Regions from separate parts of the Alicyclobacillus fodiniaquatilis genome, predicted to be linked through region 1. Evidence: riboswitches for the same ligand, from Rfam matches in the RefSeq annotation. Region 1 holds a riboswitch; each other region holds the start of a gene.

Region 1 (7,413 bases):
TCAGTCGAAAGGCAACACCTCCCCCCACTCGTACATAGACAGCCGGGTAACGAGTCGGATCGCCATAGGTGGGCAACGCCTGATTCCCGCCATCCGTGGACCCATCCGAATTGGCATCTGCATTATGTTGTGAGACTCCTGGATTCGTTGGAGACCAGATATCCCCCGGTTGGCCTGGATCGTAAAAAAGTCCGGTGATTTGGAGGTTGCTTACGTTCAGTGGATAATCGTGATGGTATGTCACCGGATCGTCCTGCCACTTATATTCCATGCACCCGTTGCTGTTCGTGGTCGTTTGCAGTTGCCAATTTGTATCCGTCCAGGTAAGCATCTGCCCGCCGGTTCCGTCCGGAGACCAGTTGTACGAAAGCACTTCATTTGCAGGCTTTGATGGAATCGTTGGAGCCGGGCATGTGGGTCCACTCGGTTGTGACGGCTGCGTCGGCGGAGAACCAGGTGAAGACGACGCTTGGTTCACGGTGAAATCCACTGTAGCCGTGGTGGCAGATCGATTGAACCAGTCTTTCACATCCAACTCGATCACATAATGACCGGGACTTAGATTCGTCGTATGGATTTCATTCGGTTGCGAACTGCCACCATCCGTCGTTTCAACAAACGACGGAGGAAACGAGGTGGTTCCCCCTCCTTGCACCTCGACCATCGGTTGACCACTCGGACCGGTCAATGTTTCCCCGTTGTATGGAGCCTTCCCCTGCAAGGCGTTTTCGTTAAAGCACTTGGCGGTGACATCCTCTCCATTCGCGTTCTTCACGGTAATCCATTCGAAGTGGTACTTGGTGTGATAGGCTTCGACAGATACATGGTTGGCAAACTGGATTGGCGTTCCCTGTTGCACGCTGTTCGGTCCGACGATGGTGATCTGAGCTTTTGGCGGATCGGTCGCATATACGGGTTCATCAAACCAGTCCCCATTGGTTTCAGGCGCAAACGCGGCACCGCTTTCGGCGACAATTTGGGAGATATTTGATACAGGGAAAGTCTGTCCGGCACTGTCCACAAATGTGGTGTTCCAAAGGCGTGCCTCGACATACGAAGGATCGCCCTTCAGTGCAGCGATCCATTGTGAGATGGTCGATTGTCCAATCATTTTGTAGCCATTATTTTCGGTGACCGGTACGCCATCGTGACTCACGTGGTCAAAGCCCCAGATGCCACCGAGCGTATCGTTTCCGTTGTAGATGGGAATTCCGTCCGTGCCGTATTTATAGAGATCACCACGATCTTGAATCAGCATGAGAGATGTATCATTCGTCTGTTGGATTAAAAATGATGTCCCTCCTTGAATTTGTCCATTCGGAATAATCGTCCCCGCTGTTCCCGAAGGATTATCCGTTCGACTGATATACGCAAACGCCACACTCGGAGTCATCACAAGAACAGAAAAGATAGAAACAATTGAAATACTGGCCTGAATACAGCGTCTGTTCCATCGATTCATCAGTCGACTTCCTTTCATTTTGAGTGAACACAGATCAAAAAGGAAAGCTGCTACACCCGATGGGTAGGCTTTCCTTGTTGTTTTATTCGATTGTTTCCGAAGCTGAAGAACGATAATCCCGTATGTCACCCTTTCCAAACTGGCTGGCCACTACTGTCTGTGATTTGTGGGATTGCAGCGCTTGAAGATGGAATCAAATCCGTCTGGACAAATGTAATATCGTGGTTGGGGAAAATCTCGCTGATGCCCAATTCCGCATGTTGTTCGGTCTGTACCCACACCTCGCTGGCATTTGTTTCTGTTCCCCCGTTTCCCGGATCTCGTGAATCGAATCCATAGAAACCAGTTGCTTGATGCCAAGTTCCCCCTTGATCCAAGCTGTATTCCGTATGATTCCCTGATGGGTTATACAAGGAGCCACAGGTGATTTCCATTTTGTTTTGATCCGACAGCCACGGAAGAACGAACGTTAGCTTACCGTTTCCTTGGACTGAAAAAGTGATCTGATCCGCAAGTGAAAATGTATTCGCTTGCCCCGAGGAGGCCATGGCTGCAGTGACGTCTGGATTGTGAGCAAACGCAACCTTGGCGTCATACGGCTGAAACCATAGACGGTACGTGCCGTTCGAATTCTCTGAATATCCGTGATAGAGCGCAGAGAGATTGGACATCAACTGCGTTTCGCTTGCGTTCGTTAAAATACCCGTTCCAACACCCTGATTCAATTCCACCGCGTTCGCCCAGGCGACCGTGTTCCCCCCGGCGTTCCATGTGATGTCACTGTCTGGGATGCCCACATACAACTGATACGCATGATCTACCGTCTCCACATTCACAGCGTCTGTCGAACCAAAATGACTTCCACTGTCCGCCGTGAAGTATCCTTTTTGAATCACCGCATTCACGTATGGCCAGTCCGCTGCACTCACATCATCATATGGATTTGAACCCGATGTATCCGGTGACATGTGCAAGGTATTCACAAAGTCTTTGACCACCTGTAGCTTGGTTGCATGGGGCGTGGATTCTTCTGTGGTCATTGACCATGATGTTCCGTCCCAGGTGGACGTGATCCCGACTCGCTTCAGTGCTTGCATCAAGTACCAAATTGGAATATACGAGGTCATCTTGTGCCCGCTCGAGTCCCGATAAGCATATCGCGGAGCGTATTCAACGGGCGTTCCATTGATTTCAATCGACACATCAGATGAATTTGTCGATTTCTTTGGAGGGTTCGACCAATCAACCGGCATACTGCTTGGCAGAGTCAAATTCCAGTCATGTCCGTTCCATGTACTATGGATACTCAGGTTCGTCAACGTCCCAAACAGATACCAAATCGGCAGCCAGCTTGTCGGTTCCGATTTGACGCTCTCCCGCCGAACGAGATGCACCGGATTGGACTCGTCTTTCCCATTCAACACCAATTGGGTGGGAGCCGTGTACACCGTCTGAATCATCTTTGCATGGACGGCTGGTACATAGCCAGATATACATACTACCATCGTCGAAAGTAGGATTCTGCTTGATTTCTTCATGTCGTTCATCCTCCTTCTCGCGCTTATCAAGAACCTATCATAGAAAAACACCGCATGAGTGCCACCAGCGTGCCAACCGATTGACGATGATTTACCTGTTGACCCCGAGACGGGTTTGTCACGGTCCTGGCACCCACCACTTATTCATAGGAACTATACTCCACTCTACCGGGGGTCTATATGGAAGAGATTCACTCCCTGCAATGGTGAAGTCAAGTACTTCATGGGTCGTCCACCGCAGCGTTCTCAACCCTGCATTTCACCAAGGAGGCTTGTTCGGATGAATCTGTTTTCACCTGAATTATCAAGACAACGCGTATGTGAGCGCCAAAACTCGGATGGTACAAGGAGCGTGACATTCAAAGAAAATGACGTCACCATCACCGTGACGTTCAATCATCCAACCCCCGATGCTATCCATCGTTTTACACACTCGCTTCACACGATTCTGCGCCATCAACTGGATGAAGAGACATCTGGCGGCCGCTAAACGGCCGCTCCCCTATCTCGATGCAGGACTCCATTCCGGATCCGTCGTCTCCCAAATCAGCGCAAACTCGCCGCCCAGTACTTCAAACAGCCGATGAAGCACGGCCATGCGCAATCGGAAAAAGGCTCTGCGGGATATATACATCTCTTCCCAAACGATGGTGTTATTTTTCTGTTCAAAGTACTTCAGCCGGACCAGCGTCATCTCCTCATCCGTGAGGACAGCCAACGCATTGTCGATCAGTCCAATCCAAAACAGCAAGGGTCGAATATGTTCTTCTTCCAGAATCCATCGCCTTTCCACCGCGTCGTACGTGGGATCACTGGTTTCTCCCTGCGGGAAGGAGGGCACGGTGCTGAACCATCCCACTCTTGGGTAGTCGTTCAATTGCGCTTGCAAATTCTTGACTCGACGTTTCCAGGATGGATAGGCATACAACCATGTTTCAATCTGCCGCATTCGCGGATCCATCATTCCTGATCCACCCACTTCGTCTGACGGACACGCCCCTTCACCCGACGATACGCGTCATGACGCATCATGTTCTCATAAGCCCGCCGATCCTGTGGGTAGGGCTGACTACCGTCTGGATGACGTTGTTGATCAGATTCGGGGCGTGTCGGACGTTTTTCATCAAGCACGATGTATCGCCTCCGCTTTCTCCTGTTTACTTTTGTTAACATCAACAAGATAAAAAAGCGCGTCAAACGGCTTGTCCAACACCAGACAAAATTGTTGCGCCGCGTGCGGGCTCGGATTGCGGTGCCCTCGTTCCAGCTGACTCACGTAGGCAATGCTGTATTGAGTTAATCGAGCCAGTTCTCTTTGAGACAAGCCTTTCAGAATACGTGCGCGGGTGAATGCTTCCGGGTACACTCGAATTGGTCCAGATACCTTTGCCATCATTCCGCCTCCCTGCACAATTGTGGTAAGCCCATCATAATCCGCCTGTTTCGGAACGAGCAATCACATCTTTGATTACTTTTGCTAACTTTTTCATTGCGCACCTGCTCAACGGATGGTATCATCGGCTCAGAATCAGGGGACAGGATGGATGTATATGGACGAGGCGTTCGGAGCCTGGTTGCGCAGACAGCGCAAAGAAAAAAAACTCACCATACGTGAAGTGGCGAAACGCGCCAACCTCACGCCAGGTTACATCTCCTTGCTAGAGAACGGGAAACGAAAGCCAAAGGCCAGCACATTGGCCCCCCTATCCCAAGCCCTTGGTATCCCCTATGGGGACATCCTCCAAATGGCTGGCTACTTAGACGATCAGATGCTCCTCTTTTCCCATCGCTTGCATACGACCCGCATCGCGCGCGCCATGAGTATTTCCGATTTGGCCACACCATGTCACCTGTCTGCCCGAACCATTGAACGCTGGGAATCCGGCATCGGTTCACTCCCTGTTCGCGCCACGTTAGAACGTCTCGCAGACGCGTTAAAGGTATCTCCTGACTACCTGCTTGGAGCACCCGATTGGCAGTCTATCGATTTGGGCACATTGCTGAATCAAGAACACGTTTCGTACAATGGCGTTCCTTTGTCGGAAGAACAACGGACCTTTGTTCGTGATTTTATTCATCGGGCGCTCCAGTTGTCCTCTCCTGTTCCGAAACCACCCGAACCGGATAAGTGATATGCAATCTTCCCCGACACCCATGTTTTTGACGGGGATACAATACATAACCACGATTCCGAAAGGTCTTTAAACATCGCGGCTTGTTTGGCTCATCTTCGAGGGCCATGCGAATCTTTCGAATATAGACATATAATTCATCCCGATGCACCATGACCTGCTTCCCCCACAGACGGCGAATCAGCTCTTCAACGGTTAACACGCTGCCCATGTGATCCGCCATATACCGCAGCAATCGAAAGGTCATCGGGGTCAAATAGACCGTCTGTCCGTCTTTTATCAATACAGCGCCATCCAGATCGAGGTAGCAGTCATTGCCCAAACCAATCCGGCTTTCTCCATCCATCACGACTTCCCCCCATGCATGAAGCAGCCCATGAAAGCAAGATGACCGGCATAGGGAGTGACGTTTCGCGAAACGGCAACTGGCTGACAATAGGTTATACTTCAACCCGTAGTCCCTATAGCTTTGCGTCCCCCGCTTTCACAGGGTTTGCCCCTATTCGTTTCATCCATTGTTCTCAGACTCATTCAACCCTTTCCCCTTGGCTTCTCTCATCCGTTCTTGGGTACACGCGCCCGAATCGCCTGACTCGGCCACTCGATCCTGCGTTCTTGAGCGGAATAGCGCTGGCAAACGAATCGACCACGTTCCATCAGTTCTTCAATCAGCGCCTCCCTGGCCTTCCAGGGGAGTGGAGCCAGTTCTTCGCCAAACCAGCCGACGCCACGAATGAAGTGCTGCACGACGTGCTCTGCATGTTGAAAGGCTAACACCGACGATGACACGAATGTTTCAACGTGTTCCAATCCGGCGTTCTCGAAATCTTTGGGCGCATCGTCTGGATGAAGCAAATAATCCTTGGGCTGCTCTTCTCTCATTGCCGCCAACGTAAAGATGGGTTCGAACCACTCTCGAAAGAATGGCGCAGTGAACGTCATCTTCAAGGGATGCCAACTGGCGATGACGCCGCCCGGACGCACCACCCGCTTCATCTCACGGAGCGCCTGTGGACGGTCAGTCAAATGGAAATACCCCACCCCGAGCGCCATGTCAAAGCGTTCCTCTTGCACAGGCAACTGTTCTGCCTTGCCTCGACGGAATTCCACCCAAGAGACATGTGCCTGATACTGCTTTCTCCGCGCCCGCGCCAGCATCCCCGTCGACGGATCGACCGCCACCACAAAACCAGTCGGCCCCACTCGCTCAGCCAATCCAGCCGCAAATGTCACGACCCCATCGGCGCATCCCAGTTCCAGTACACGCTGGCCAGGTTGCACGGCAGCCCAAGTCAAGAACGTCTGGCGCTGTTCCATCGCGTACGGCCAAATCTCCTGATCCATCTGATCATAGTTGTGGAACTGACTAAATTGAGAGACACGCAATGTTTCGAGACGATGTCGAAAATATCCCGCTCTCTGTAAAGCGTCCGTCGCTGCACGCAACACCCGACATCCTTCATCCGTCAATCGGACAAAGCGATGTTCTCCCCGTTTTTGCAGTTCGATATTTCCCAACACGCTGGCGAACAAAACCTCTTCTCCCAGGCTGTAAGCCACCCAGGGTCGATGCCATAGCCCGAGCACATAATCCCGTTCCGGAATTTCGCCAAAGTGCCGGAGGGCATTCAGGTTCTCCCAACAAGTTTCTAACATGTAGAGTTGCATCAAAGTGGCAAATCCATGGTCATCGACAAACTGTTCGACCCGTCGCATCGCTTCATGCGCGATCGATTCCGTGACATCTAGCTCACCGGTCTGCTGATGCGCCAAATAGACGGCTGTCGATGCCGCCGTCTCGTATACGGCAATTTGCGCCATCCGTTCCGGCGCGGGCAGGTCTCCGAGCACGCGCCCCCGTTCGACTTCCGTCCAATGGATCAGTGCGCACTCACGAGAACGCTCCCCCAGAAGCTCGTGAATATCGAGTTCGAAACGTTCTACCCCCACGCCTTCCAGCCACGGACTGATGACCAACCCTGATCTCCAGAGCGTTTGAAACGATTCGGTCAAATCAGGGTAGATATACACCGCCCTCTCCCCTTCCTGCATGGTGGATATTGTCTATTATAATTCTACACAAGATTCCCAATTCTGCGTAGAAAAATTGGCGAACCTTAACAAATATTAAGGTTCATGCCGATTCCACGGTGCTATACTTTTTCTACCACGAATTTCTAGGGGTTTTCGCACGGCAATGATTTGAGATGCACATTCAATGGACTGAACGATGTATTAAGAACGGCAATCCATATAGCAAGCGCTTACAATCACAAATATC
Region 2 (7,413 bases), on a different contig from region 1:
CACGTCCCCTGTTGAAAAAGGCACCGTAAAATCTCGATATTGCCGATTCTTTAACAGACCGATGACGGTTCCCTTCGCCTCTAGTTTTATCGACCTTTCCTCATTTGCCCGCATTAAAATTGGATTGGGATGTCCAGCGGAAGTATAAGTGAACTCCCCAGATCCGACATGGAACACACCGCAGAATAACGTGGAAAAAGCGTGGAGGCGCGTCATATCTTTCTGCAGCGAGTTATTCAATTGCCACACCAGTTCACTAGGTGTTCGACTAAAATTAGTCAGAATGCGCACTGTAGACCGCACCATCACCATCAATAGTGAAGCAGGGATCCCTTTTCCCATCACATCGCCAATCAATATCCAGTACCGTCCATTGCGCTCATCATAGATAAAATCGTAATAATCACCACTCAGACGATAAGCCGGAATAGACAGACCCAAGCACGACAGTTCACTGCAAGCTGGAATCTCATCATCTAACAGCATTTTTTGAATCGTCTCAGCCGCCTTTACTTCGTCTGATGAGTGTTCTATCGATTCCAGATACTTCTCAAACTGGTGCTGCAGTTCGTTCGTTCTCAATGGCTATCCTCCATTCAAGCCATGCAGAATATCAGAGATACCCATCTCATCTAATATTTCCATAATATAAGGTGGAATGGTTTCGACCGTAATGTTGCCCCCGTCTTCCCTCAGTTCCATTACAGAGCGCAATAGAAGTCCGATGCCTGTAGAATCGATAAAATGAACCCCGCTAAAATCCAGTGATATGGTTTGATCACGATGCTGTGCAATCTGCACCAAAACCTCATCAACTGTTGAAAAATCCACTTCACCGACCATTTCGATGACTATCGAATCTGCAGAACGATTTTTTATCTTTACCGACAAACTCAAGTGCCTAACCCCCCCGTGCAACTCACTAACCAACCCTCTTTAAATCTGTACAGAAAATGAGATTGCCGTTTCACAATTCCCTCGGGGCACATAAATAAAAGCAACCCCTAATCAATGAGGTTGCTTTACCAGAATTGTATTTGGTAGCAACCCGGCGATCGTAGACAATGTCCTTAGACCCGTAGCTTTGCGTCTCAGCGTTTCCACTGATTTGCCAAATGACGATTTATAAATTGTCTTCCTTGCGTAAATCTCCACTGTGATTTGAGCATTCCACAATTGAAAACATCGAGGCAGAGGATCTGTGAGGCAAGAAGATACAGTCATATACTGTCTTTCATCACTGAATCCTTAACACGACACCATTTCATTCGACAAAATGAGACACAATCCTCCACATGTTCAAAGATATCGCTAGAAAATACAGGAGAGGCACCACTTTACAAATGAATAATATTTCTAGATAATTTGTACAAAAGTAGACGTCTCGTTACAATAATGGTGTATTAGCGTTGAATGAACGGGACGTTCGAGCCGTGTTGGAACGACTTTTATCAGATGTCTTGGGATATGAACCGGATCAAATTGACCGTGAACCGGACCACGCAGACTTTCTCCTTTTGTATCGCGGCGTGAAATTGATGGTCATTGAGACGAAGGATTGGGACGTCTTTCACAAACAAGAAGCGTTGGACGCTGCACTCCTGCAAGCCTGCACGTACGCCGAACGTCATCGGGTTCAATACATCGCCGCGTTTGACGGAGTGCGTCTAGTGTTAGGTGAACGCGCTGGAAATGAAATACGCCTCAAAATCGAATTATGTATCGATGAAGATGAACCACACGAAAACCTGTTTTTCTTCTCTCACTATGGCTTGTCTAAGTTGCCAAAAGACGTGATGCGCGCATTGCCCATCTCCCCGAATGAAGTCGCGGCTGTCGATATGAATTTATCAGAATACAAAACACATCATGGCGTCAAACTGCACTACTCCTGTTTTGCCTACATTGGAGATCTGCGCGCGAAATCGACATGGAAAATGCCCTATCGAAATGAAGATGGGTCCGTGGATACGCGGCGGATCGACAAAGCCGTAAACTATTTATTTAGTCCTGGTGGATATCGCGGCGCAACGGCGCGCGAGAGCAGTGTGCCTCAAGCGGCACAGCCGGAAGTGGCGCGCAAACTTGCTATCGCCTATCAGGAAATCGGAAAATGGGAAGCTGATTCTGCTTCCAAGTCGGTTCAAACACTCTGGAATTATTTATCCAGCCGCGGAGAGACTCAACTGAACTAGATATCTTGCCGATCCGGCTAGCCTGAACGTACGCCAAACGCGCAAGGGATTACCAAGACGGCAAGATGCACAACAGCCCCGTCCCACATTGGCGACCAGGCTGCTGTCATATCAACAAGTTCTAGCGAGTGTTTATCTACTTCGAGCAGGCGCCAGAACTGGTGAATCATGGCGCTGTAGATAAAGCGTCGTTTTCCCGTGCGAAGCTGCCTATTATCTAGAATCCATGATTGGGATCATTCACGAAGTCGATAGATCCACACTGCCGACAAACGAACACATGAACGGCCACATTGCGCTCCATTGCGGTATTGAGGAATTCTTCGTCCCGACCGCCAAACAACAGATCAGTGACCAGCCCTGCCCCACGACTCAATCCACCTGTGCGAATCGCGTGCGCGCCATGATACTGCATGGTGATATGGCAGCGCGCGCACTCATGGTCTTCATTGTATTGACCATCTTGGCTGATGCCTTCCGCTGCGCGGCGAAGCGAATCAAAAAAGCCCATTTCATCTTACCTCCTCGGCATTTCCTGTACTCATTATTCGTCGTCGATTTCGCAACTCCTGTCCGGGTCACCGCGTTGGCGCCGCATGTGGCAGATTCCATCTTCCCTCCACACAAAATTCTCCCTGCCGCGACTTTGAACATGCAAAAACATGCCTATCAAACCATACTACGCCCTCGCTTTGTTTCTTGTGACGGTATTTAACCGCTATGTCATCTCAAACACAGAATTTATACTATCGGCGAAATGACCAGTACGCTAGCTTAAAGATCCTACTTCAAGTATTTCCTCGTTTAACTTCAAAGACAATCTCTGACGACCTAGAATCTCGTATTATTTTTCACAAAGTTGGCGTTGAAACCCTTGATGGTACACCAATTGACTTCACTCAATATCGGAATGCCATCGGAACTGGGGCGATGCTTGTAAACAATAAAAAAATCGTCAAATGCTGCCTGGAACCCGACCACGGGATGTACCAAAGTCAGTGAGAGATGCAGGAGCGAGTGGTTTTTCGTTAACCCTTCAACATGATTTGCTTGAACTACCGCTCCGCTGGAAGAATCCAAAGAAAATTTTCGTGAATAGTATGTCAAACTTGTTTCATAAAGATGTGCCCGGCGATTACATTCAGTAGGTATTCTCCACCATGAATAAAGCCCAACAACATACCTTTCAAGTTCTCACAAAGCGCCCAGAACGGATAGCTGAACTATCACTTTTTCTCAATTAGAAACCGAACATCTGGCTTGGAACAAACGTTAGACTTTTCAGAAATATATTGGGTTATCGTAGGTGGGGAATCCGGACCAAGGTCGCGCCCTATAGCTCCATGTTGGCCACGTGAGATTCGAGATTTATGTATCTCTCATCACATACGGTTCTTTTTTAAACAATGGGGCGGTGTGCAGAAGCATCGTACTGGGCGTTTACTTGATCGTCGTACATGGGACGAATTTCCTAGCATTTAAACGATTCTAAGATGCTCTAGCGGAATTCAGTGTTTGGGGACACATGCCTAACTGCAGTATTGCTCGACAGATTAGTACACCACGCGCACATTCTCGCCTTTACGAAAGAGAGTTTCCGATTGCGCAATGCGCTTTCGACGGTTTCATCTTAATCTACCGTCAATGATTTGGCAGTACCATGCACAAATTGGCCGCAATTGTCTCTGCACTTTCTACTTGCGAAACAAAAGAAACCTAAACCTTGCTTAAATCTTCACTTTGGCATATGCAGATGAAAGTTGATTTATTAGCTGCTTGATATCGTTTATCGTTGGATTCCGCTTCTGAATGAATTGCTTTACTTCTGGCGAAACATCATCTAAGTATTGAACCACAGTCTTGTTATGTACATTATTATATTCAAGTAAGTACAGCATGATACTATGAACGCTGCTTACATTATTCACGCCATAATAGTTAAATAAAGGTTCAGCCGCTCCCATCGTAATATCTGCTTTGTCGATTTCAGTCGCTACATCCTTGCGACTTTGTATATCGTTGGGATGCTTTATCGAGTAATTTTCATCATCAATAGCGATGGATAAATACGATGAAAAACTACTCATGCTTTCTACCGCAGCTTTCTTGTTAACCATGGTTAATCGGTCGAAATAATGCACAGCCAAACACAATAATAATACACCGAAAACAATAAGAATGATGGAACGTCCCCTATTCATAAATTACCCCCTTTCAAAATTTTGAGAGATCGGTTAAATGATAACCGATCTCTCACGAAAATATTATCTCTGGATTGAATTTTGCCACTAGAATACATAGATCCTCGGACGAATACCCATCTTTATATGTTGCATCACTAGCATTGCATAAATAAATTTTGAGTTTGTCAAGCGTGTTCGTCGTCGAAACATGCCGTCCAATGTTTGGCGTATTCGATTTGCTGTCACCTATAGACATGAAAAAACGCCTTAGAACGAGAGGTGCAGGTAGTCCTGTCCAACTGCTAACGAAGAATACACATGGATAAGGGTGCCATGAAAACCGCACTGGCGGAATATCTCGTTCCGCTTACCGCTGATTCCATTTTGCAGGAATTGAATACACTCAAGTTAGATCGGTATGTCAAAAGACTTAGCACGGGACGTACACTGTCTTTCGTCAATGTGTGCAAATCATCTGTCAAATCGGTATGAAACGCGCTGTCGGCACCCATGGGTATGGTCCTCCTTCGCTTGAGATTGGACTGGCGAAACTCTTTCTCAATCTTGTGGCCGAAGCAACACTTTCGTGACTTCTCCTGCCTGTCCAAGCAACCGTTTGAACCATTGTTCCCCTTCACTTAGGGGAGCGCTTACAACACCCCCTTGAAAACCCACGCGGCCCTCGGAAAGATAACGGAGCGCGAGTTCGAAATTCAAAGTGCTGTAGGCAAACGCGCCCATGGTGCGAATTTCCTTGCGTATCATGTCGTTGATGGGCAGATTTGACACAGCTTCGTGCAACCCAGTAAACACGACAGCGCCCCCTGAAGTGACAGCAGATATACAGCATTCACGCGTGATGTTGTTGCCAACTGCATCAAATGCAGCATCAACGCCCATGCCATCAGAAAACGCCTGCAGCTCAGCAAGGATATCCTGCTCTGATGGATTCACAGCATATGCGCCGAGACGTCTCGCCTGTTCTAGACGAAGCGGATTTGTATCTGCAACCATGACCTGATTTACGCCATGGAGGCGGAGAACCTGAAGAATCAATTGCCCAATCGGCCCCATGCCCATCACCAGCACGGTATGATTCGGTGAAACACCGGCAGATTCCACGGCCCGCACAGCGCATGCAACCGGCTCGGTCAAAGCGCCTTGTTCAAACGTCAACGATGGAGGCAACGCATAGACGAAGCGCTCATTCACTTTTACATATTGCGCATTGCTGCCAGGTAATGATGCGCTCAACAGTCTGCGGTTGGCGCACAGTTGCTGTCTACCGCCTTTGCAATAGCGACACGCCCCGCAAGTCGCGAGTGGATTGGCAGTGACTCTATCCCCCACTTTGAACCTCGTCACCCCATCTCCCACTTCCGTCACCGTACCAGCAAACTCGTGCCCAAAGATCACCGGAGGGACCCGCAACGAGTTTTGCCCGAGGTATCCACTCAACTCTGAACCACAGATGCCGGAACAAGCAACTTCCACCAAAACATCCGTGCGCTCCAGCGACGGCACTTCGACGTCGCGCAAATTCATCTGCCGTGGCCCTTCGTAAACCAGTGCTTTCATCATCCATCCCTCACATCACTCGATACTTGTTTAAAACAGATTCGTCAATGGATATCCCAAGTCCTGGCCGATCCGGCACCTCACCACATGAAAATAGACCGCGGCAGAGCATCGTCTGCAGCGGTCAAACATGGTATCCAAAACAACATCAATCGCGCCTTACGATGAAGTCTGCGGCGCCATCCCGTCCATCTTTTCCACGTCACCGTTCCGCTCACGCAACCCCTGTGGCAACAGCAAGCTGCCGACCACCCCGACGATGGAAAACCCGGCTGGCAGGACAAACGCGATGGTGTACGCATGACGCGCCGCTGCAAAATTCGCCCCGGTCGCGCCGCCAGCGGCATCGATGATAGCGCCAAACAACACCGGCAACAGCACGGCGCTCAGAAATCCACCTGTGTTCGCAAAACCGGAAGCCACCCCAGAACGCTCTGCCGGAACTTGGTCGCGAATGACCGCAAATGTCAACAAGGTGCTGCCACAGCCAAAACCGACAATGAACATGATGAGACCTGCCACAAACAGCGGTGGCTCCCCCCGCCAGAGGACAATCGCCAACCAGGCGATGGTGGACAGCGTCTGTGTCACGATATATGGCCGACGCCTATCGTGTATCCTCTCGCTCAACCATCCCATCAGCGGACTCGCCACGAGCGCCCCAATGAACGAAGTCAGTGTGAACCATGCAGCCTCTGCCCGTGGCAAGCGGTAGACATCCATAAAATACGGGACGACCCAGAGACTTACCATCGACAGATACGTGCCCATCGCGCCGAAGTGACAGCAGAATGTCGTCCAAGCCAGCCTACTCCGGACGACATCGGCCAACATCTGTCCAATGGGCACTCGTTCAACGCGCACACTGCCCGCTTGTGCAACAGCGGCCGCACGCGCTGGTCTTGCGCCAATCAGAACGATAAAATCGACGACGCCCGCAGCCACCAGCAGGATGCCAATGACCATAAAGGGTATGTGCCAGCCCGCGACCGCAATCCAGGCCGCCAATGGGATGCTTGTCACCAGCGCCCCCAGATTGCCAGCCGTATTGACCATTGCCAACACAACCGCAAACCGGCCCTTGGCAAACCATTTGGCGAGAATCAATACAATGTTCACCCAGATCAGAGAATCGCCGAGCCCAACGATGGCCCGTCCTACCAGCAGCCAGCCAAAGCTGTGCGCAGACGTAAACACCAAGGTGCCGACACCGTCGCACAACACGCCGATAACCAACAGACGTTCTGGACCCGACTTGTCTCCGTAGAGACCCACAGGAATTTGTATCAGCATATATAAGAGATACTGAATGCTCGTGATGGTTCCGAGCATAGCGGCAGAAACATGAAACTCAGCTTGCAGTTGATCGGAAATCACACCTGGGCCCGTCCGCTGCGTAAATACCAGCAGATACGACACCCCGATGCTTGCGAGCACCAGCCAACGCCACTCTGTCA
Region 3 (7,413 bases), on a different contig from region 1:
GAGTACATGGGCACGATTATCGTTTCCATCGAGCAAGATGCGAATAAGAAGATGAATATTCGAGTGCAGAGCTTGACCAACAGCACCATCAAGTCGGCTTGGGATGTGAACGTCGAGCGCTTTTGCTATGGTTCTGACATCTATTGCAAGGGTGGGTTTCAAGTCCAGGGCATTTTGCGAGGCGGGCGCGTGCAAGCGGGCAATTTCATAGAGGCAAAGGAGATTGGATCGAATAGCGGGAGCAGGACAGAGGTTTGGCTAACCAATGATGAAGGATACATTCAAGCGGATACGATAGGTACGGATACGGTGATTAAGATATCGAAGCTAGCCAAAAAGCTGATCAATGAAGAGATGGATGTGCGTATCAGGGTCGATGATCACGGTGATTTGATCCTAAGGTAAAAAGGAGAATAGCGGGATGTTTGAACTTCGGACGAATTTGGAAGACGAAACGATAAAACTGATGTTGGTGGGCGCCTTGGATATGAACGGCGTGGATATTTTCGAAGATGAAATGTCCAAAATTGAGTTCCAGAATGTGCGAAAAGTTTACATTGATTTTACAGGTGTTGATTTTATTGATTCCACGGGCATTGGTTCGATTGTGAACTCACTTCATTTGTTTGGGCGTCAAGGCGTAGATTACGAACTTTTACACGTCAGCGATGAAATTCAAGAGGTGTTTGCCATCATCGGTTTGGAAGATATTCTAAGCTAAATCAATTTTGAGCTAAATAAATATAGACCTTTTGTTCAATCGTAAACCCGTTGAAAGGCGGGGACACAAAGCCACGGGCCTAAAGCACACGCTATGGCAGCCGGGTTGCCGAAAAGGGACGGAGTCAATCCACCTTTCCGGGGTGGATTTTTTACATTGGGTGGGAGAGATGGATATTGTCAACGATAATGAGTCAGCAAGAAGCGCTAATAGAAAACATTCGTTCAATCCTTGCGTTGATCGGTGAAAATCCGGAACGTGAAGGGTTGCTGGAAACGCCAAAACGTGTCGCGAAGATGTACGCCGAAGTATTTTCGGGCGTTGGGATAGAGCCCGAAACTGCACTGACGACCACTTTTGAAGAAGTGTATGAGGGCATGGTCGTCGTCAAAGACATTGATTACTACACGTTTTGTGAGCACCATCTCATTCCTTTCTATGGAAAGGCCCACATTGGTTATATCCCGGATGGGCGTGTGGTTGGATTGAGCAAATTTGCTCGATTGGTTGAGCTTGTCTCCAAACGTCCACAGGTGCAGGAACGTATGACACAGCAGATTGCAACCGCAGTGATGAATGTGCTCAAACCGCGAGGCGTGATTGTGACATTGGAGGGCACGCACTTGTGCATGTGCGCGCGCGGTGTGAAAAAACCTGGCAGTCGAACGGTGACAACTGTGAAACAGGGGAGCTTTGCCGAGCGTGATTCGTTGGTCCGCGAATTTGAACAGGCCCTCGTTCGAAATTGAGGAAGGTGGGAACAGCATGATTTATATTTCCCGACGGATCGAGTTTTCCGCTGCCCATATGTATTGGGTCAATACATGGAGCGACGAGGAAAATCGCCGAGTATTCGGCGCCTGTAGCAACCTAAACGGACATGGTCACGATTACGCGCTGGAAGTAACGGTGCGTGGAGAACTAAATGCGCAATCGGGGATTGTGGTGAACATCGTGGATGTCGATAGAATCGCGAAAAAGTTTATCAGCGCCAAAATCGATGGGAAGTTCTTGAATCGCGAAAACGACTATTTCCAAAACCACATGCCGACCACTGAAAACCTAGTGTCATATATTTGGGAATCATTGGACAAGGCATTTCCTGATTGCGAGTTATATAAGGTTCGCTTGCATGAGAATCCCTTCTTATATTCGGAAAAGGAGCTTGGTTCAATGATTCAGTTGACGAGAAAATACCATTTCAGTGCAGCACACCGACTGCACAGCGACCGATTGTCCGATGAAGAGAATATCAAGATCTTTGGAAAATGCAACAATCCGAATGGGCATGGTCATAACTATCGGCTGGAGGTGACAGTCAGGGGCAAAATCAATCCAGTCACGGGGATGATTGTAAATTTAGCAGAGTTGGACGCAGTGGTTGAGCGTATCGTCTTGAATCGATTTGATCATAAACACTTGAATTTGGATGTGGATGAATTTAAAGATTCAAATCCGACTTCCGAGATGGTTGCGATGGTCATTTGGAATCTCCTTTATGAACATGTGCCAAATATATATAAGATTGGACTCTGGGAGACGGAAAAAAATTACTTTGAATACTGCGGCTCAGCAGATGAGGATTACGACGATGCAGTTTGATTCATGTAAGGGACGAACCTTCGCAATTACGGGCGCCAGTCGGGGAATTGGACGGGAAACGGCTTTGTTGTTGGGGGCGCTAGGGGCAAACGTCATCCTCGGCAGTCGGAATGAGGGCGAATTAGACCAGTTGGCGCAGCAAGTTGAAACAGCAGGAGGGCAGGCGTTGGCTGTCCCGCTTGATGTGGCGAACGAGGTGTCCGTCCATCAATTTTGTGATGAGGCCATCAAGCGATTCGATAGGGTAGATGCGCTCGTCAACAGTGCGGGAACTGGAACTTTTGCGCATGTCCTGGATTTGTCCTCTGAAGACTTCGACCACATGATTGCGGTCAATCTAAAAGGGACGTTTCTATGCTGTAAGTATTTTGGCAATCACATGGCGCAAAATCAGTCTGGTCATATCGTAAACATCGTTTCTATCGCCGGATCCACTGCATTGCCTGGCGGTGGAGGGTATTCGGCGTCGAAGTTCGGTGTGCTGGGACTTTCTCGCGTTTTACAGGTGGAACTTAGAAGAAGCGGGGTTCAAGTCACATCTGTTTTGCCGGGAGCTGTAAATAGTCCGTTTTGGGATGAAATTGAACCTAAACCGGATTTGACGTCGATGATTCCGTTACCGACGCTGGCAGAGCACATCGTCTATTTATTATCTGCCCATGTGGGAGCGTTTGTTGACGAAATTACCATCATGCCTCCTTTAGGTATCTTGTAGAAGGGAACTGAATGTTGTGAAGCATTTTTTTGATAAAATGTTTCGTCCGCCGCTCAAGAACAATGAAACACTGGCCGTGCTCCCGCCGCTCCCTGCTTATTTAACTAGGCATGAAGCACAGGAAAAAGCGGTGATTGGCTGGATAGCAAGACGTATTGGGCAACTTCTCCCATTAGACGCCGAAGAAATGGATTTATTGTTTTATACGGCTTTTTCATACCCGTTTGGCGACAAACAAGAGAGCGAATTTGATACCATTTTATATTTTGCGGAGCATTTGGTTCATCAAGGGCCGTCAGATGGGAATGTGATCGAACAAGTTTCGGACATGATGCTGACATCGCGGCTGGAGACGTGTTTGACGAGGGTGGCGGAGGAATATCATAGAGATTTGTCACAAGATGCTAAATCCCAAAATGCCACACGGCAGAATGATGTTGGTGCATACGCTCCTTCGGACACGATGGGGGATGGATGGGATCAAAGAGTTTGGCAAGTGTATCGCGACGTCATCTATGCGGCATCGCAAAAGAAATTCCTGCTCATTACTGACCAAGAAGTCCAGCAATACTTGATGGGAAACATTTACCTTGAGATGGAGATAAAGGAACGGACTGATATTACCAAATGTCGCGAGCATGCGAATCAGGTATTTTCAGCGTTGGAGCCCAATCCATCACTCATCATGAGTCGGTTGTTGGTCATCAGTGAAGCAGTTACCAATATCTTAAAACATGCTGAATATGGAAAAATGACCTTGGTTGAGGACGGGCAGAGTATACGGGCCATCATTCAGGATAAAGGACCCGGTTTTTCGATGGATGATCTGCCGAATGCCACCTTGCTTGCCGGTTACTCCACCAAGAAATCTCTGGGACAAGGATTCACTTTAATGATGAAGATGAGCGATCAAGTCCTATTGTCGACAAGTCCACAGGGATCAACGGTGATTCTTATTTTTAACAAGAGCCAGGGTAAGGAATGAGGAAGATGATGGGTGACAGAATCAGTGGGGCAATTGATAAGTCCATTCGGACTGCATTGCTCATCGACGGATTTTGGGAGCGATGGCTCGTTCATGGGGTCGATGCCAACGAACTTTCGGATATCCGACCTCGTCTGACTGACCTGGAAGCGTGGGTAGGAAACTGGAGTCGTATGGCCGAACAAAAAATCAGTCTGGCGGAGGAGCTGCGGCGGGGGAAATCATTTGAAGAGGCCGAATTGGCGTATCGCACAGCGGCACTGTTTTATAACCTTGGGCAGTGGATATTTCCGGAGCGATGTGGACAAAAGGAGCGCTTATTTGCTTTGAGCCGGCAGGCCTTTCAGCAAGCAGATGACCTATCCGCCGTCGAGACGAGGTATGTATCCATCCAAGTGGACAACAACACGTGTCTGGGGCGTGTGCGCGTGCCGCAGAGCCCGAAGGGGTGCGTTATCATCATCAACCCCATCGACTCTTCAAAGGAAGAATTGTTTGTCTATGAAAGAGATTTTCTTAATGCCCACTTTGTGACGGTGAGTTTTGACGGACCAGGGCAGGGAGAAACCTACGTGATGAACGGGTTAAAAGCGACAGTTGAAAACTGGCGACAATTTGTGGATGCGCTTATCGAATATACGTTGGAACAGTTCCCTCGGCTACCTGTATTTATTTTCGGCACCAGTTTTGGCGCTTCCTGGGTGGTCTACGCCAGTTGTCATCCCAACGTGGCGAAAGCTGTGGCGGTGAGTCCTGCATTTGATAGACAACAGATGTCGATGCCGGATTACTTTAACGTGCGCATGGATTGTATACACGGTGATGACAAAGATCCGTTTCCTGATTTCGAGCAATTGCGTTATCGCAATCCGGTATTTCTTTTTCACGGCGGTCGGGATCGGATGGTGAAGCGCTCGGATATATATCACCTGTACGACATACTGCCTGCGGGCAAGCGCTTGATTGAATATGAAGACGAGATGCATTGTTGCAATTACAAGCTCAGAGAAATCAGAGAGATAGCAATTCAGTGGTATATGGACAACTAGACAAGCACGGGGGGTTTTGTAGGATGTTCAAATCTGGTGTCTCATTGCGCCGATATTTTTTGCGAAGCACACTGTCGGTGCTGCTTATCATTGGGTTATTGTCCGGCGTGATCGAATTGTATTTCATGAACCAACACATTCATCTTGAAATTAATGATCAGGCGAATTTGGTCTCCAAGGGGATTCAGGCCCAAATATCGGAAACCAATTCGGCCTCCGATGCCATTGAACACCAAATCGATCTGAGAATGGCCCAATCGAGTAAGCAGATTGCTTCTCTGCTGGAAGGGCAGTCGTTGGCTGATATTTCTGAGAATGAATTGAAGAACATCTGTGATCAATTGGGACTGTCGGGTATCACGCTATTTGCGCAGCACGGCGGCGACATCGTCGGCGTACAGTCTACGGATCCCGCTGAGATGGGATTCAGCTTTAAGAAAGTTGGCTATTTGCCAGTGGGGGAAGCCTTACTTCATGGAGAAAAAGTGAATATGCCTGGTGCGACGTATTCGGTGCCGAATCTCGTTGTGCTGCCCATCGCACAATCGGCCTCACATAAAGATAAACCGACTTTCTTCAAGTATGCGTATTATCATGCGCCAGGAAGTTCCTATATCATTGATCCATATATTCAGGCAAATGAAATTTATCAGTTTACCAAAAGTGTGGGGACAAATGTCTGGATCGACAAGATGGAGCAATCCAATCCGGACATAGAAGAGATGGCCGTGTTGAATCCGAAAGTATTTGCGGACCCAAGCTTGCAGACTAAAATATATCCGCCGCAAAAACAGGTGGTTTATGGTCATTTTACATATAAGGACGCACAGGACATCAAGACGCTCAAGCAAATGTCCACTAATCCGGAGAAAATCACTTATACCAACCGAGAAGATGGACACAAGGTCTATAAAATGTTCATCCCGATTCAGAATGGGCAAGTTCTGTATGTGGCTTTGAACTATGATAAATTGAGTCAATCGATTTATCGTCTTTCAGTCATTCTTATTGTTTTAGGGCTTATCGGATTGATTGCACTCTTTATGATCACGGTGAGATATTTTAATCGGATCTATGAAAACATTCAGATAATTAAAGCGCAAATTAAGCGGTTGGAGACCAAAGATTTTACAGCCAGGAGCGAAGTGAAGAATGGCGGGGAGTTAAGTGAGTTGTCAGAAAGCGCGAACCGCATGGTTGAAACTTTACAGGCGGTGTTAAAGGACACTGGCGAACAAGCTACAAAGACGCAACGCCTTTCAATTATGTTGGAAGCCGACACCGGCAAATCAGTCGAGCAGATGTATACGATGTCCATGCAAGAAACGACAGAGGGAAGAGCGGCGACGGATGATGTACTGTATTTCTTGGAGCGCGTTGAATCTGAGTTGGCGAATCATGCTCAACATGACAACGGGGGATTACTTGATGAGATGGAGCGCATCAGGAATCTAATTAAGAAGCGAACAGAGGCCACCACGGATATGACGCTGACATTATCTGATCTGTTAAAATCACTGCATGATGATTCAAGTCAACTGTCAGGCATTGCGAACAAGTTGCAACGAGAACTGTCCAAATTCAAACTCTAAACCACATTATCAAGCGAAAGCCCCTCGTGAGGAACCCAACTGTCCTCACAAGGGGCATTTTGCACGATCACGCCGATTATTTTCCAACGGCTGTCTGGTACCTGTTTTTCAGCTCATTTCTGTTTCTCAAGTCAAGCTCAATTTGTTCGAGACTCCGACCTTTCGTCTCCGTCACGGCGCCAATGACGAAAATGAGCGCCAAGATACCCATCACGCCATAACTGATAAACAGGACGCTGATGCCTAACTTGGCGAGCAGCCACGGGAATGTCAAGGATACAACAAGATTCGAAGCCCAGTTGAACACCGCGCCAATCCCCATGCCCATGCCGCGGACGCTGAGCGGGAAAATTTCGGACAGCATCACCCACATTACGGGACCCCAACTAATCGAGAAGAAGGAGATGTAGGCCGCGAGGCATACCAACGTCGTCCATCCGGCGCCTGCTGACGAATGAAACAGCATGTTGACTATCCCAAGGACAAACAATGATGCAGCCATACCGACACTGCCAATCACAAGTAACCGCTTGCGTCCAACGCGATCAATCAGTCGGACTGCGATGATGGTCATGATGACTTCGGCGGACCCGATGCCGATTGTGCCCAAAATGGCGGCTGATACACCTAGTCCAACATCCGTAAAGGTTGTCGGCGCATAATAAATGACTGTATTACAACCGATGAACTGTTGAAAAACCGCTAGACCAATGGCAACCCAAACAGCAGGCCGTACCCACGGCGCCTTG
Region 4 (7,413 bases), on a different contig from region 1:
GTCCTTGTCGGCCGGATTTGTCGCCTGCGCCCAGAGACGCGCGCTTCGATGACCCTGACGACCCTCTTTAGCAACTCCAACAATTACGGGCTGCCCGTTTTATTGCTTGCATACGGGACAAAAGGGTTTTCTTTGGGCGCGACCTATGTGGTGGGACAGGTGATTCTCGTCAACACGCTTGGCTTGTACATTGCCTCGCGAGCCAACGGCAGCCCGCGCCAGGCCATCAAAAAGATTGCGCAAACGCCGTTGATTTACGCAGCCATCATCGGGCTTGGCCTTTATTTTTTCGCAGTGCATATCCCGGCGCCACTGGAGAGTACACTCAAGTTGGCGGGGGATGCTTATCCGGTCATTGTTCTCTTGATTCTGGGCATTCAGTTGCGCAAAATTCAATTGTCAGGTATGCGACGCTATGACATCTGGATATCAGTTGGCTTGCGTGTGCTCATTGTGCCTTTGCTTTCGCTATTGACCCTGCGAATGCTTGGCATTCACGGATTGTTGGCGTCCATTCTGTTTGTGGAATCGAGTATGCCAGCGGCCATCAATGCGACCGTGTTGGTCGAAAAGTATGGTGGTGATAAGCAGAACGTGGCATTGACTGTGGCCATCACAACCATTTTGAGTTTTGCCACATTGCCGCTTTTGATGCGCCTTGGATGAAATCATGAAGTTGGTCGGTGGCAACACGCATAGATGTGCTTCGCGCGCTGCCACGATTCGTCGACTGCGGTTTGTGAAGGCGAGGTGAGGGCCCATATTGGATTGTCACCGCGATACAGCGGTGGATCTCATTCGCAGGAGCACGCCGATGATGCGCACCAAAAACATGGCGATGGTCATGAAGATGAAAGCGGGCCCAATCACAGAGATGGACAGGTGATGCGTTGTCATAAACTGATAAAATTGTTGCGGGTAATGCTCTGCCACTTCAATGAAACCAATGCGAATGCCGAAGGCAATCAACCAGATGATCAGATACAAGATGCCTGATTGTGTGAAAAACTTGCCATTTTCATCACGACCGACTCGCATGCTGGTGAGCAGCAACAGGCCGAAGACGATACCAAGGGCGGCGCTGATCAAGAGTACAGGGACGTTATTTCCCGACATCGGGATGGTCTTTAAATATTTGAATCCAACGAATGCGAGGATGATGAAAGGCAGCGCCATGCGAATCGGATTGACGCGCCGCCGTCCAAATTGCGTCAACAAAATGATCGCCGCAATCACGCCAATTTCTATCCAAGTAGATGATGTCATGATTTCAAACCTCCACAGTGTGACTGAATTTGCTATGAATCGCATTTTAGCAGGAGCGTTGGTTTAACGAATCTGTTCAGAGGTGGATTCTTGAGCGGATTTGGTCTATCTGGAGATAGAGAACACCCTTTTATTTAGGGATGTACAGGCCAATCAAAGACTAGATGTAGGCATCAGCAAAACGGATCGATCTTCAATTTTTGATAAAACAAAGAAATGGCAATGGCGTATATATTATATATGATTTAAAATGTGATAATCTGTAGAGATCACTCGGCTACTTCTAAAAACCGCAAGAAAACGTGGTGATGCCGGTGAACATCTCATACGAGGAGGATTTTAGAATGGAATTTGGATGTTGTATTGATGCTGCGTATTTGCCACATGTCCTCACGAGTGGGTTTGATTTTGCCGAACTGAAATGCGGTGTGACATTACCTGATGAACCAGAGGCAGTGTGGCGGATCGAACGGCAGAAACTGCTGGCGCACCAGGTGCCGATTCAAAGTTTTAATGTGCTGCTGCCGGGGGCCATGCCCGTGGTTGGGCCTGAAGTGCGGCTTGATGCGTTGCGCGCTTATCTCGATATTGTCTTTTGCCGCATGGCTGAATTGGGCGGGAAGAATGTTTCGTTTGGATCCGGTGGTGCGCGCAAAGTGCCGGAGGGGTTTGCTCGTGGGCAGGCTGAAGATCAAGTAGTCGCATTCATTCAAGTGCTGAGCGAAATGGCGGACACGTACTCGATACAGGTGAACGTGGAGTTTTTAAATCAAAAGGAGACCAATCTGATTACGAGCGCGACAGAGGCTTATCGCTACACCCAACGGGTGAACCATGACAAAATCAGAATCCTTGCCGATCTCTACCACTTGATGGAGGAGGCTGAACCGCTGTCAGATTTGTATCAGACTAGAGAACATATTGGTTATGTGCATGTGGCGGACACAAAACGGCTGTATCCGGGCAGTGGGACATATCCATATCAGGAATTTTTTCAAATTTTAAACGATATCGGTTATGTTGGTCCGGTGTCGGTGGAATGCGGTTGGCAAGACACTGTGCAGGAGATGAAAAAATCTGCTGGATTTTTGAAGCAAATCAGCAGTCAATTCTCCTGAATGGCGATGTGCATGTGATAGAATATTGGTAGAAAAATAGCAATTGCGCTAGGTTGAGCTTCAAATGACCTATTGACGCAGCACCAAGGTGCCGAAATGTTTTCAGGGTAGGGCAAATCATCTTTACAATGGTGTCAAATGTATCGTCGTTCATAAGCGGGAGAGGCGTGCTTCTCTCGCTTTCTGGCAGGGGCAGCATCGATGCGCAGGTGCAATGTATGCGACGATACAGCATTGTAAAGCGGATTTGTTTATTTTAGAAAGGATATTGTTTTGTGAAGAAATGGATCGGGCTGGGCGTGGTCATCCTCTGTGTGATTGGTGGGGGAGGATGGTATGCAGAGCATCGGGTCAAACAAGCAGTGGGCAATCAAGTTGTGGCACTGTTGAGTCAGCCGAAAGGTCAATCAACCAATCAAGAAATCAATCAGTTGATTCAGCAGTATCAAAAGAGCGGTGGCCAAGATGTGCCAAGTACGGGGAAATCGGTGGATACAACTGGCAGCGTTACCGCAACTGGCGAAGGAAACGAGAGTGGATCGACAAAATCCACGGGCATACAGACGCAGGCAACGGACCAGGCGCATGGCGGGACGCAATCTTCGTCAACTCGTGGAACAGGGACAGAATCTTCAACTGCTTCGTCATCTGCATCCACCCCGCAGTTTACGAGTCGGGCACAGGTTGTTCAATATGCAATGAGTCACTTTACGGCTGCGGAAATTGTCCATTACTCAGCGATGTATGCAAAGCGTAGCTCGCTTTCATCGCAGCAGAAAAATGAAATCAAGGAAGAAATTCTATCCCATTTTACGCCGGCTGAGCTTGCGGCGATGGAAGCAGCTGCGCAAAAAAATCCATGACGAGCGCTTAAAACGCGACGATTCTCTATGGAAACCAATGATTTCAGTCCTCATGGCATCTATGGGCGTGGAGCAGGGCCATATTCTTCGTTTTCCGCGGCCATGCTCCAATGGGGGCCATCCTCACTACAGGATTGACCTGTCAGGAACGGCGGAATAAACGCGTTGTCCGTTTTGCGCCCTTGCCCTCTATTTTCACTTGCTCACACATTTCATTGTTCCATATTGCGTTGGCGTTCGACATCAGTTCCTCGGCCACACTGCTGCCAAGTTGAAGTGATATGTTGTCATAAGCAGTCATCAAATCCGGTGGGCGGCTAGTGGTGTTGTGCGCGTCTGACGCGATGACGCTGATTTTGCCCTGGCGCAAGAGCGACCAAGCCAATTTGGCAGATTGATGTGCATGTTTTTCCGCTTGTTGAAAGCAAACGGCCGTCGCTTGCAAAAGGAGTCCGGCGTCCAGTAAGGTATCAGCGAGCGCTGGTTTTCGCTGCAACGCCAAGTTGCGCTCAGGGTGCGCCATGATTGGACGATAACCGCGAACGATCAGTTCGTAGACGATGTCCAGTGCTTGTGAAGTGATTTTTGGCGTCTCAAATTCAACCAATACATAATTTGTCGATCCCAATGTATGAACCGTTCCTGCTTGAATATCGGCAATGAACTCAGCAGAGATGCGATTTTCCGCACCTAATGCCAATTCTAAAGAATGACTGGAGCGCGCTTGTGTAACAGCTGAAAATCCTTGTTCTAAATCACTTTGTTTCACATCAAAATAAGGACTGTGATAATGGGATGTGCAAAAAACTCGATGAACACCGGTTGAATGGAATGTCGCCAAAAGTGCCTGCGTCGCCGTGAGGTCCTCGGGACCATCGTCCACACCTGGGAGCACGTGTGCATGAATATCTGTAATGATATGAGTCATAAAATCATCCTAGAAAGTATTGTATTTACTAAGAAGCCACGCTACCTAAATAAATTGTATCATGATGGGTGTGCAACGAGTCAGTTTCAAAATGATTTCGGGCAGATTCTTGATGCAATTCATTATAGTAAAACAACTCACCTGACTGTACAATAGGATTAAATGGTATGTGCCAAATAAAAAATACGCGCGTATATCAAAATCTTTATTAGGGGAGAAAAGGGTTATGGAAACAAAAAGAGTCTATTATTATTTTTGTGATGAATGTGGAGCTGATACGGCGTCTTATGAACGGTACAGGAGTTGTCCTTACTGCCATGGAAACAAGCGGAAATTCCGTTTGATAGGGGAGGCGGATAGCACCTTTGACGCTGAAATTGCTGTGGTGCTTGAGCAGAACCGCGAGAGATGGGATGCTAGTCACCCAGCCCATGGACGTAAAACGCGTTGAATTTCTGTTTAATATTTTGAAAAAACAATCATCCACTCTGTATTGTTTTTTACATACAAAGACCCGTCAGGCGCTTGTCCTACGGGTCTTTGTATGTAAATGAACGTCCTTGCAAAATACCCTACTTGTTTTCGATGGTATAGTCAGGGATGGTGCCCAAGACTGGCAAATTCAAATATCGTTCAACATCTTCTTCTTTGCGCAGCCGATTATCAAGATATTCCATTAAGAACGCCAAACCGATACTGACCAGCAAACCGAGAATCAGTGCAATGGCGATATTCAACTTTTTGTTTGGCGACACTGGGCTTGGATAAGCTGCGGGAGCGGCCTTATCTACAATTTGTATGTTTTGCACGTTCATCAGTTTTTGCGCTTTGCTTTGAAAAGCAGTCGCCAGCGCGTTGGCAATTTGGGCTGCCTGAGCTTGATTTGGCCCGTATACCGATAAATCAATGACCTGCGATTGAGTCGGTGACGAGACGGAAATCATCGAATTTAATTGCCCAGTGCTGTAGGGCAAATTAAGCTGTTGAATCACAGTACTTTCGACTGTACTGCTTTCGATGATGGCGCTGTACGTGTTTACTAAAGCTTGATTGGCTTGGATATTCGACAATTGCAGACCTTCATTGTCGGTGAGTTCTTGGTTGACCAACAAAGTGGTACTGGCTACATATTGCGGTTGGATAATATAAAATGAAAAAATGGCGCTAATAATCATAGCGATGAGCGGTATGGCTACCACCATAATCCAACGCCTGCGAATAATCACCCAATATTGTCTTAGTTCTATCTCTTCCATGTTCTGCCCCTTCTCGAATCAAAACGCTAATTGGCGTTTGAAGCGTAATATTGATAATAATACAAATCGCCTTTTGAGCGTTTCATTCGGTTGAGTACTACCCCTAAAATGCGTGCATCTATCTGTTGTAATGCATGGACGGCTTTTTTTACGTGCACTCTGTTCGTTCTTTGTGAATCAATGACAAATAGCACGCCATCGGCTACTCGGTTCGCCACCAAAGCGTCCGTCACGGTCAGCACAGGCGGCGTGTCGATGATAACCAAATCAAACTCTGTTTGGCATTGTTCGATGAAGTCGCTAAATAGTTGGCTGGATAAAATCTCAGAGGGGTTCGGCGGAATCGGACCACTCGGCAGAATAAACAACCCTGGCGTTTCAGATTCAATGACAGCCTCTGCAAAAGTATGTTCCTTAATTAATAAGCTGGTCAAGCCAGCTAGATTGGAAATTTGAAAGGCCTGGTGAATCTGCGGCTTACGCATATCTGCATCTATCAGTAAAACACGTTTCCCCGCTTGGGCTGATACAATTGCTAAATTACTTGAGGTCGATGTCTTGCCCTCGCTCGGAACTGTACTAGTAATCAGTATCACCTTTGTGGTATCAGCCACACTCGCAAATTGAATGTTTGTCCTTACATTTCTATATGATTCTGTAATTGGAGATCTCGTGTTGGTTTGTGCAATCGGCTTGCGACCGCGATTGCGAATGCTCAAAATCTGACACACCCCTTCGTCACTTTGGACACAGCTAATCCCCAAAATTCGACATGAATACCCAATATCCTGCAAGGAATATGGAGTGAAATTTATGAATTTTGGGGTGCAAAAGAGCGCGCAAGTATCACTTTACATAGAAGTCAGTAGCAATAGGATTGAATATGTTGGAAAATGGGATTGCAAAATCAACTGAAGTCTCGGTCAAAACACCATCCTGCTGGCGCGTGCTTTACAGGGCCTGGCGATTTTTACATGTCCGCTTTACCGTCCGAGTCATTTTTTTTGGCGACTACACATAGGGCAATTGCTAACAGGCAAGCACTTCCACAGACGATAAAAGCACATGCAATCCATACATATACCATTGTGTGACACACCTCTCCTATTTGCACACGACATAACGGAGGTATAAATACGGCAACTAGCTGGCATATCAGGAAACTGAATGAGCCCCTATCGCTTTGCGTCATCCCTTTTCAGAATTTTTGCTTCGTTCGTATGTGTGTGACGCCTTCATTTTAGCGGCGGCAAGTAAGCTTGTCTAGCAAGTTGTGGTAGAATGATCATATTTCATGCAGGGTGCCATCTGATGCTCGTCATCTTATGGAGGCAAGTCGCTTCATACAGTCTTGTAAAGATAGCTTGAGCGGGGGTGGTTCCCAGTGCAGCAGCGTGTGTTTTTTGTGGTTGCCTGGGCTTTTGTGTTGTTTTATTTCACTTGTTCACTTGATCCATTCACTTTGCACATCAGTGGTTTTCACTTCCAGCCGCACCCCCACTTCAAATCATTGCTGAAATTGGATCTTCATCCGTTGCACCCGTTTTGGTTGATCCAAAAAATCGGTCATTTCAGCGGTTTCTTGATCATGGATGCCCTGTTGGTCAAACTGTTTCGCCGTCGCAATGCAGCGGCGATTGTGACCGTGCTGTTTGCCATCACAACTGAAATTTTTCAATTGTATTTCATGCGCGATGGACGTCTGTACGACATGGTGATTGATTCACTCGGTGTCGCCTTATCCTATTTTTTGCAAGCGAGATCGCGTATTCGTTAAGTTCGCTCGCTGTGCCTGTGGCTGAAGTTCAGGGGAGTTTCGCCAGGATGTCCTTTTGGCATGCCTTGACCAAGGGAATATAGCGTGCTGCGGTGTCGTCATCGAAACGATAGACTGGGGCGGTGACACTGAACGCGCCATACAGGACATTGTTTTTGTAGAGCGGAGCAGCCATGCACCGCACCTCGGCCTCGTGCTCACAATC

The links. A riboswitch is a leader RNA that binds a small molecule or an ion and turns the genes downstream of it on or off. The one in region 1 is predicted to bind cyclic di-GMP.
Region 2: it holds a riboswitch for cyclic di-GMP, as region 1 does, so the genes downstream of both, ACFSB2_RS18070 (STAS domain-containing protein) here and ACFSB2_RS08860 (winged helix-turn-helix domain-containing protein) in region 1, are expected to answer to the same signal.
Region 3: it holds a riboswitch for cyclic di-GMP, as region 1 does, so the genes downstream of both, folE (GTP cyclohydrolase I FolE) here and ACFSB2_RS08860 (winged helix-turn-helix domain-containing protein) in region 1, are expected to answer to the same signal.
Region 4: it holds a riboswitch for cyclic di-GMP, as region 1 does, so the genes downstream of both, ACFSB2_RS05660 (CpsD/CapB family tyrosine-protein kinase) here and ACFSB2_RS08860 (winged helix-turn-helix domain-containing protein) in region 1, are expected to answer to the same signal.

What each region holds. Positions count from the first base shown of each region.
Region 1 is NZ_JBHUCX010000021.1:61,262-68,674, reverse strand. Features, by position in the region: gene ACFSB2_RS08895 (hypothetical protein) at 1-1,462, opposite strand, end outside; gene ACFSB2_RS08890 (hypothetical protein) at 1,588-3,000, opposite strand; gene ACFSB2_RS08885 (hypothetical protein) at 3,281-3,490, shown strand; gene ACFSB2_RS08880 (hypothetical protein) at 3,503-3,964, opposite strand; gene ACFSB2_RS08875 (hypothetical protein) at 3,961-4,131, opposite strand; gene ACFSB2_RS08870 (helix-turn-helix domain-containing protein) at 4,124-4,393, opposite strand; gene ACFSB2_RS08865 (helix-turn-helix domain-containing protein) at 4,545-5,132, shown strand; gene ACFSB2_RS08860 (winged helix-turn-helix domain-containing protein) at 5,071-5,478, opposite strand; cyclic di-GMP riboswitch class I at 5,550-5,640, opposite strand; gene ACFSB2_RS08855 (methyltransferase domain-containing protein) at 5,688-7,163, opposite strand.
Region 2 is NZ_JBHUCX010000073.1:31,048-38,460, reverse strand. Features, by position in the region: gene ACFSB2_RS18075 (PP2C family protein-serine/threonine phosphatase) at 1-582, opposite strand, end outside; gene ACFSB2_RS18070 (STAS domain-containing protein) at 586-897, opposite strand; cyclic di-GMP riboswitch class I at 1,040-1,123, opposite strand; gene ACFSB2_RS18065 (hypothetical protein) at 1,410-2,195, shown strand; gene ACFSB2_RS18060 (hypothetical protein) at 2,413-2,706, opposite strand; gene ACFSB2_RS18055 (DUF5131 family protein) at 3,155-3,343, shown strand; gene ACFSB2_RS18050 (DUF5131 family protein) at 3,456-3,677, shown strand; partial or broken gene ACFSB2_RS18045 (ATP-binding protein) at 3,713-3,829, shown strand; gene ACFSB2_RS18040 (hypothetical protein) at 3,923-4,396, opposite strand; gene ACFSB2_RS18035 (hypothetical protein) at 4,697-4,870, shown strand; gene ACFSB2_RS18030 (zinc-dependent alcohol dehydrogenase) at 4,937-5,956, opposite strand; gene ACFSB2_RS18025 (MFS transporter) at 6,116-7,413, opposite strand, start outside.
Region 3 is NZ_JBHUCX010000073.1:40,291-47,703, forward strand. Features, by position in the region: gene ACFSB2_RS18080 (flagellar assembly protein A) at 1-405, shown strand, start outside; gene ACFSB2_RS18085 (STAS domain-containing protein) at 422-721, shown strand; cyclic di-GMP riboswitch class I at 752-834, shown strand; gene folE (GTP cyclohydrolase I FolE) at 910-1,470, shown strand; gene ACFSB2_RS18095 (6-carboxytetrahydropterin synthase) at 1,487-2,323, shown strand; gene ACFSB2_RS18100 (SDR family oxidoreductase) at 2,313-3,038, shown strand; gene ACFSB2_RS18105 (ATP-binding protein) at 3,055-4,023, shown strand; gene ACFSB2_RS18110 (alpha/beta hydrolase) at 4,032-5,072, shown strand; gene ACFSB2_RS18115 (HAMP domain-containing protein) at 5,096-6,664, shown strand; gene ACFSB2_RS18120 (sugar porter family MFS transporter) at 6,741-7,413, opposite strand, start outside.
Region 4 is NZ_JBHUCX010000018.1:34,907-42,319, forward strand. Features, by position in the region: gene ACFSB2_RS05630 (AEC family transporter) at 1-666, shown strand, start outside; gene ACFSB2_RS05635 (hypothetical protein) at 772-1,266, opposite strand; gene ACFSB2_RS05640 (sugar phosphate isomerase/epimerase family protein) at 1,611-2,384, shown strand; gene ACFSB2_RS05645 (hypothetical protein) at 2,660-3,247, shown strand; gene ACFSB2_RS05650 (tyrosine-protein phosphatase) at 3,390-4,175, opposite strand; gene ACFSB2_RS05655 (YveK family protein) at 4,748-5,431, opposite strand; gene ACFSB2_RS05660 (CpsD/CapB family tyrosine-protein kinase) at 5,458-6,150, opposite strand; cyclic di-GMP riboswitch class I at 6,567-6,653, opposite strand; gene ACFSB2_RS05665 (VanZ family protein) at 6,816-7,208, shown strand; gene ACFSB2_RS05670 (IclR family transcriptional regulator) at 7,237-7,413, opposite strand, start outside.